Lentimonas sp. CC4: one gene and its partner. Each later gene encodes a partner of the first gene's protein in a complex. Links are inferred from orthologs where the notes say so. Each region holds a gene or a part of one and is shown on either strand. Other genes may lie near its edges.

What was found.
Region 2: the proteins of mfd (region 1) and uvrA are in contact, whole or in part, in a crystal structure (PDB 4DFC), measured with the Escherichia coli proteins. The link is inferred for Lentimonas sp. CC4 from one-to-one orthologs.

Annotation. Positions count from the first base shown.
Region 1 is NZ_CACVBO010000001.1:3,714,017-3,718,349, reverse strand. Bases 67-4,086 are described here. They hold mfd (transcription-repair coupling factor), read right to left. Parts: upstream 3,687-4,086; coding sequence 267-3,686; downstream 67-266. Other genes in these bases: rnc (ribonuclease III), read right to left, coding at 3,686-4,086; GZZ87_RS15940 (sensor histidine kinase), read right to left, coding at 67-211. Also shown: more of GZZ87_RS15940, read right to left, coding at 1-66; more of rnc, read right to left, coding at 4,087-4,333. UniProt on the Escherichia coli protein: Couples transcription and DNA repair by recognizing RNA polymerase (RNAP) stalled at DNA lesions. Mediates ATP-dependent release of RNAP and its truncated transcript from the DNA, and recruitment of nucleotide excision repair machinery to the damaged site.
Region 2 is NZ_CACVBO010000001.1:459,379-463,064, reverse strand. The notes cover bases 247-3,619. They hold uvrA (excinuclease ABC subunit UvrA), read left to right. Parts: upstream 247-563; coding sequence 564-3,419; downstream 3,420-3,619. Other genes in these bases: GZZ87_RS01970 (PIN domain-containing protein), read right to left, coding at 3,416-3,619. Also shown: GZZ87_RS01980 (hypothetical protein), read right to left, coding at 1-133; more of GZZ87_RS01970, read right to left, coding at 3,620-3,686. UniProt on the Escherichia coli protein: The UvrABC repair system catalyzes the recognition and processing of DNA lesions. UvrA is an ATPase and a DNA-binding protein. A damage recognition complex composed of 2 UvrA and 2 UvrB subunits scans DNA for abnormalities.

The DNA of each region.
Region 1 (4,333 bases):
CCATAAGGGAAGAGATAAAGATTGGCCTGAGCAAGTCCCGCTGGATTTCAGAATATACGTTATCTGAAGTAAGAGGTAAGGTGCTCTCTGTGATGCTGAGGCGCATGTTGCTGCGGGCCACCATGTAGCTGCTGATACTGTTGGCTAAAAAACCAGCAAATAGGATCAAGCAGACCAGCCATGGCCAGCGGGAGTTTTTTGTGAGAAGCATATGAGTTAAGGGGGGGAAGGGCGCAGCACATACCTGACGGAGCAGTGCCGCGCTCCTAAAGTGCTGTCGATTTCTGGTTACGAATCAAGAACTTCTGGATTTCATTTAGCCTTTTTAGGGGGTCTTTTGCGGACAATCTAGGAAAACGTGCACCCGTTTTGAGGAATTCGCCGGATTTTCCAGGCAGCGCGAGTCGGCAAATTAGACGCTCGCTCTCGCTTTCTACGCGGCGCACGCCCGCGCCTTCAGCAAAGACGCGCACGCGACTGACTTCGATCAGTGCCTGCGTGGCGCGGGGGAGTTTCCCGAAGCGATCAACCAGCTCTTCGGCGATTTCCTGAATGATTGCGTCGGTGTTGGCCAACGCGAGTCGGCGGTAGAGGTCGATACGTAGGCGTGGCTCGGCGACATAGTCGGCGGGCAGCGCGGCTTCGATGAGTTGATCCGAGTGATCGCCGCTGTATTCTGCCTCCTTGATCGCGGCAAAGGCGAAGCTGCCGCTGGTGCGGCGTGAGCGGGAACCACCTTCGCCAGTGGCGATGAAGTCGAGCTTCACTTCGGCGCGGATGCGATCTGCGCCGGGCTCGCCTTTGAGGCGGGCGACGCTCTGCTTGAGCAATTGACAGTAAAGCTCGAAGCCGACGCCTGCGATGTGCCCGCTTTGTTGTGAGCCAAGTAGATTGCCCGCGCCGCGCAGTTCAAGATCGCGCATCGCGATGCGGAAGCCCGCGCCGAGCTGGTTGTGTTGCTTCAATGCATTGAGGCGTTTCTGCGCGTTGTCCACCAATGCGGCGTGGCGGTGCAGGAGTAGATAGGCGTAGGCTTGGCGCTTGAATCGGCCAACGCGTCCGCGGATCTGGTAGAGCTGTGCGAGCCCGAAGCGGTCCGCACCTTCGATGATCAAGGTATTACAATTTGGTATGTCGATGCCGGACTCGATGATCGTGGTGCAGACCAATACGTCGAAGTCGCCGGCGACGAATTTCGTCATAATCTTTTCCAAGTGGCCTTCTTCCATTTGCCCGTGACCGACAGCGACGCGCAGTTTCGGGTGCATTTCGCGCACCTGATTCGCCACGCCTTCGATGGTGGAGACACGGTTGTGCAGGTAGAATACTTGGCCGCCGCGATCGGTCTCAGCCTGGATCGCGCTTTTGATCAAGTCGGCAGAGTAGCTTTTGACGATGGTCTCGATGGGGCGCCGATTGACGGGCGGCGTCTCGATCACGCTCATTGCGCGTGCGCCGGCCAGCGCCATATAAAGTGTGCGAGGGATCGGTGTGGCGCTGAGCGTGAGGATGTCGACGTTGGCGCGCAGCTGCTTAATGCGCTCTTTCTGTTTCACGCCGAAGCGCTGCTCCTCATCGACCACGAGCAGACCGAGATCTTGAAAGTGCACATCTTTACTCAGCAAACGGTGCGTGCCGATCACGATGTCGATGCGGCCCTCGGCGAGGTTGGCGATGATTTCCCTATTCTGCTTGGCGCTGCGGAAGCGGCTGACCATGTCGATGATGATCGGATATTCGGCCATGCGCTCGCGAAAGGTATTCAGATGCTGCTGGCAGAGCACGGTGGTCGGCACGAGTAGGGCGACTTGCTTGCCCGCCAGCACGGCTTTGAGCGCGGCGCGGATCGCAACCTCGGTTTTACCAAAACCCACGTCGCCGCAAATCAGGCGATCCATTGGTTGCGCCGCTTCCATGTCGGACTTGGTGGCTTCAATCGCGGTGAGCTGATCAGGCGTCTCTGAAAAGGGAAAGGCTCCTTCGAAGGTCGCTTGCCACGGGTGATCGGAGGGGAATTGATAACCGCCGTGCTGACTGCGTTCGGCATGCAGCGTGAGTAGCTCGGCTGCGTAGTCGAGTGTGGCGATTTCGGCGGCGGCGCGGGTCTTGTCCCATGCGGCTCCGCCGATTTTACCGAGCTTCGGGCTGGATTTGGTCAGGCCGACGTAGCGTGTGAGTAGGTGCGACTCGTGCAGCGGCACGTGCACCGTCATTTGATCCGCAAATTCGACGGTGATCACTTCCTTCGTCCCACCTTGGATCTCTAGTTTGCTCAGCCCCCGAAACAAGCAGACGCCGTGCTGCAAATGCACCAGCGGATCACCGTCGGCGAGTTCGGTGAAGTCGAGCAATTGATCGACCTGCGAAATAGTTGGCCGCGCGCGCTCTTGGGTGCGGTTGATTTTACGTCGCTGCCGGCCGAAATATTCGGTGTCGGTAATGAGGACGATGCCTTTGGAGGTTTTAGTCTGCTTGAGTGGCAGCCATGTGGGTGCGCCGGAGCAGAGGAACCCGCCGGAGATGGTGCCGTGTAGATACTTCGGCTTGAGCTTCGCGGTGAGTGGGTTGTCTGCGAGTAACTCGGCGATGCGGCTCGCCTCGCTCTCGCTAGCAGTCACGAAGTAGAGTGTGCGCTTTTCCTTCTTCGCCCAGTCTGCGATATTGCTTTCAAATTTGTTGCGGGCGCTTTGCTCGGACTCGAAGCGATCAAATCCGACTTGCACCGCGTCGGTATGGTGGCGGTAGTTCTCGGTCGGCTCGGTGGTGAGTTCGACTCTAGCGGCGCCGTCGAACAGCACGGGGTCTGTATCCACCGAGCAAATACCGAGGCGCAGGTCATTGGCCGCGGTGCGTAGTGCGAACACCTGCTCTAAGCTGCGAATATTGCCGCTGGTGTTGGTTAGTTTCTCAAAGCGATAGGGATGCTCGCGCACGAGTTGCGAGGGCTCTTCCAATAACCATGCAATCGGTGCCTCGCTTAAATAATCGATGAATTTACCGTCGCTCGCAGCGGCGTCTTTGGCGCTTTCGGCTGCCGATACGGTAATGGATTGGACGTTTTCTAGTGTGCGCTGCGTGCTAGGGTCAAAGGTGCGGATGCTCTCGATCTCATCGCCAAAGAAGTCGAGTCGGTAGGGCTGGTTGGCATCGTAGGGGTAGATGTCGATCAGGCCGCCGCGCGTGGCGAGTTGGCCTGGGTGTTCGCAGAGGGCTTCGGAGTCGTAGTCGAGCTCGTGTATGAAAGTGTCGATCAGCGCTTTAAACGGATGCGCTTCGCCCGTGCGTAGCTTGAGCTGGCGGCTTTCGAAGTGTGTGCGATCGGGGCAGGCGCCGAGTAGTGCCTCGGGCGTGGCAACGATGAGGCGGGCGTTTTTACTGGGTCGTAGCAGTGCGCTGAGCACCGTCAGGCGCTCGCAAATGCGGTCGGCGCGGCGGGTGGCGTCGATGTCCGGCGGTGGCTCTTCGGGGAAGTGCAGGACTTCGAGCGTGGTCTTGGGGGTGAGCCATTGCGCGTAGGTTTCTGCCTCCGTTGCGAGCTCTTGTGCGCGGCGCGGATCGGTGACAAGCAGGACGGAGGTCTGCTTCGCCCATTCCTTTGCGAGTGTGGTGACCAGCGCGGCGCGCGCCTCGGCGCTGATGCCGTGAAACAAGGTGGCCGTGCCAGTATCTGGAAGAAGTCCTGCCATTAACCGTTGATTTGTTGCAGCGCGTGCGCGGCGGCGGCGGTTTCGGCGGCCTTTTTCGAGCTGCCTTGGCCGCGGCCGAGTTCTTTGCCGTCGATCTGCACTGCGGCACTATAGAGTCGGGCGTGATCGGGGCCTTCGTCAGCGAGTGCGATATAGTCTGGCACTGCGCCGTTATACTGTTGTTGCGTCCATTCTTGCAGGCGGCCTTTGGGGTTGCCCGCGCCGCCACTCTTCGGAGCAGCTGCTATGGCCCGTCCAAATGTCCGCAGGATGAAGGTGCGCGCGGCATCGATCTTGCCATCTAAATAAATCGCGCCGATCAATGCTTCGAGGGCATCTTCGAGCATGGCCGCACTGGGATCAGAGTGGTGTTGCCGTTGTGCGTCGCTCACCTGCAGAGCGTCGTCGAGCCCGATCGTGCGGGCATGAGCGGTCAGTGTCTTGCCGTTGACGAGCCCCGCGCGCATATGATCGAGCGCGCCTTCGTTGAGATCTGGGTTGTCCTGGTAGAGTGCTTCTGCGATGACGAGATCCAGCACCGCATCGCCGAGGAATTCAAGGCGTTGGTTGTCACCGGTTTCGGTGTCGCAGCTGGGGTGTGTGAGCGCAAGCTCTAGCAAGTGGACATCAGAGAACTGGTAGCCGAT
Region 2 (3,686 bases), 3.3 Mb from region 1 along the record:
TGTTTTTTCCAAGTGATTTGCCTCCATAGGAATGGCCGATAATGACGCCGACCACGCCGTCAATCATTTCGATCTTTTGGATAATGCGTTTGCACTCTTTTGAAGTGCTTTGATGACGTCCGCGGCTGGGCATAGTTGGCTTTGAATCATCGCTTCCATGTGTTTGCAATCAACAACAATGGTTCTAGTAGGGTAGTTTCGTCGCGTTACGGAGTTTCAATACTCAGACGGATTCATCTTGTTGGGGTGACGTGCTTAGGCTCGGTTCGTTGCGAGACGCCCACGCTCCATCGGGTGTTCCTTTGCGTTTGAAAAATATGGAGCGTAGGCCTCTGGCCAAACGCCATGATCACTGAACCGTTGAGATCCGCGTTATGTGCATGCTGCATTGATATGTGTGCCCGTCTTTGAAATCTGTGCTCTGGTTCGGTGACGTGGTCTAAAGACCCACGCTACGGCTTTGGCTCGGTGGACAGACAGGAATGTCTGTGTCACGGCTGAGTTAGTTGCAATTCAACCCGCGCTTGCGCTCTGCGCTCGGTGCGTCTATCGGTAGGGGCTTTATGCCGCCATCACGTCCAGCACATGCCGAAGCGATCTCCGTTAAGGGGGCGCGTGAGCATAATTTGCAAAATATCAGCCTTGAGATTCCTCGGGATCAATTGGTGGTGATCACTGGGGTGAGTGGTTCGGGCAAGTCGTCGTTGGCGTTCGATACGGTGTATGCGGAAGGCTACCGGAAATATATCGATAGCCTCTCGACGAAGGCGCGCACGGTGCTGGAGCAAATCCCGCGGCCGGATGTCGATTTTATTCAAGGGCTCTCACCGGTGATCGCGCTAGAGCAGCGCACGGGTGGTGGCGGTAGTCCGCGTAGCACGGTAGCGACCGTGACCGAGATCGCGGATTTTGCGCGGGTGCTGTGGGCGGTGTGTGGCACGCCGTATTGCCCGAAGGATGGGGGAATCATCGAACGCCGCTCGATGGATGATTGTTTGGCGCGTGTGTTTGCGGAGCCTGAAAAGAGTCGTTTGATGATTCTTGCGCCGTGGATGATTACCAAACCTGCGATTCTGCGTGAGGAATTGCCTCGTTTGCAGCAGCGCGGCTTTCAACGTGTGCGGATCAATGGTGCGATTCGCCGTCTCGATGAGCCGGATTTAATCGACTCAAAGGCGAAGGAGATCGTGGTCGAGATCGTGGTGGATCGTATCGTGCTCAATGCGGATCAACGCAGTCGCCTTGCGGACTCTTTAGATTTGGCTTTCAGCGAAGGCGGGGATCGCGCGATTGTTTTAATTGAAGACAAAAAGGCGAAGAGTGGGTGGCGTGAATTACCGCTGAGCAATCGCTTGGCCTGTGTGACGTGTGGCGATGTGTATGATGTGGTCTCGCCGCGGCATTTCTCGTGGAATCATGCGGAAGGCGCGTGTTCCGAGTGTGGCGGTCTGGGCGAGACCTTGCAATTTCAGCCGGAGTTGCTGGTGCCGGATCCGTTGAAGACGGTGAAGAAGGGCGCGATCAAACCCTGGCGCTTGGGATCGAAGCAGATGATCATTAAGCGCAATGCGATTTTAAAGCAGTTGGCCGAGCAGTTGCCGTTTGATCCGAATGTGCCTTGGGAGGAACTCGATGATGAGGTGCGCGAACAGATCCTGCATGGCACGGGCAGTCGGCAATTTAGCTTTAAGCTCAAGGGCGGAAACTCGAAGCCAGAGACGATGGAATTTGCTGGTGTGCTGGCAGACCTCGAAGAGATGCGACGCGCGACGACGAGCGATGGGCTGCGTGCGCGGTTGATGGCGTATCAAACCAGTAGCCTTTGTGAGACTTGTAAGGGGCGGCGTTTACGTCCGTCGAGTTTGAGTGTGCTGATTGAGGGCACTTCCATTTCGGACTTTCTGGGACTGTCGCTGCAAGAGGCGGAGGCCTTCGTGAGCTCGCTACAGGCGAACGCGAAGTATGAAACGGTGAGCGATGCAGTGCATGGTTTGGCGCAACGCTTATCCTTTCTGAATGAAGTCGGGCTGAGTTATCTGACCTTGAATCGTAGCTATGCCACATTGAGTGGCGGCGAGGCACAGCGTGTGCGCTTGGCGACGCAGCTTGGCATGTCCTTGATTGGTGTGGTGTATATTTTGGATGAGCCGAGCATTGGCTTACACCCATTGGATAATCGTCGCTTGATTCAGACCCTGCTCGGATTGCGTGACCGTGGGAATTCCGTGGTCGTGGTCGAGCATGATGCCGACACCATGCGCGCGGCGGATCATTTGATTGAGCTCGGACCCGGCGCGGGCGTTGAGGGGGGCGAGCTTATCTTCGAAGGTGAACCAGAGGCATCGTATACTGCGCCGACGAGCCGTTCGGGCGCGTTCCTAAGTGGGCGGCAACAAGTGGAGAAGTCGGTAGAATCATTAAAGCCGTCGCAGGATTGGTTGACGGTTAAGGAGGCGACCGAGAATAATTTGAAGTCCGTCACTGCGGCGTTTCCTGTGGGATTATTGACCGTGGTCTGCGGCCTCTCTGGCTCAGGGAAGAGCACCTTGGTGAATGGGATTTTAGCGAAGGCTGCGGCGTTTAAGTTGAACCGAGAAAAGTCGATTCCTGGGAAACATAAGGGCGTGACGGGGCTGGAACATTTTACGTCGGTCGTGCAGGTGGATCAGTCGCCGATCGGGCGCAGCCCGCGCTCGAACCCTGCGACGTATACCAAGTTGTTTGATCAGTTGCGCGATCTATATGCCAAGTGCTCGTTGGCAAAGATCCGTGGCTACAAACCGAGCCGCTTTAGTTTCAATGTGTCGGGTGGTCGCTGTGAGCGCTGCAAGGGCGACGGTGTGATTAAGCTCGATATGCAGTTTATGGCCGATGTGTATTCCGAATGCACCAGTTGCCGTGGACAACGATACAACCGTGAGACATTGGATGTGCGCTTCAAGGGTTACAGCATCGCGGATGTGTTGGCGATGAGTGTGGACGAAGCCTTGGCGGTGTTTGATAAGCAGCCACGCATCGCGGAGAAACTACGCACGCTTTCGGATGTGGGGCTAGGCTATATTAAGATAGGGCAGCCGGCGACGACCTTGTCTGGTGGTGAGGCGCAGCGTATTAAATTGTCGTTAGAGCTGAGTAAGCGTCAGCAGGGCGAAACGCTTTATATTTTGGATGAGCCGACGACGGGACTCCATTGGCTGGATGTGCAACGCCTGATGGATCTGCTCTTTAAGCTACGCGACGCGGGCAACACGATTCTGATTATTGAGCACGATCTCGATGTGATCCGCCTCGCAGACTGGCTCATCGAACTCGGCCCAGAAGGCGGCGATGGCGGCGGCGAGATTGTGTATGCGGGCGACGTCGCGAGTTTTGTTCAGGGGGACCAGACGCCGACGCAGCAGGTGTTTGCTGCAGACTAATCGATTGGCTCAGGCGCGAAGCTGCCATTGTAGCCGGGTTTGTAGAGTTGCAGATCTAAATGCTGCGCCATGGCCTCGAAGTGTTGATCGACTGCATACACGCGGCAGTCTTGCTTGATGGCTAGTGTGGCGATGAGTGCGTCGTTCCATTGCAGGGTGATACCTGCGGTGCGAAGCGTGGCGTAGTGGGTGGCCGCCTCGCGCCAGAGTTTCTGGTCGTTGGCTAGATAGGGGAGTATTTCGAAGCGGGATTGGATGCGAGGACGC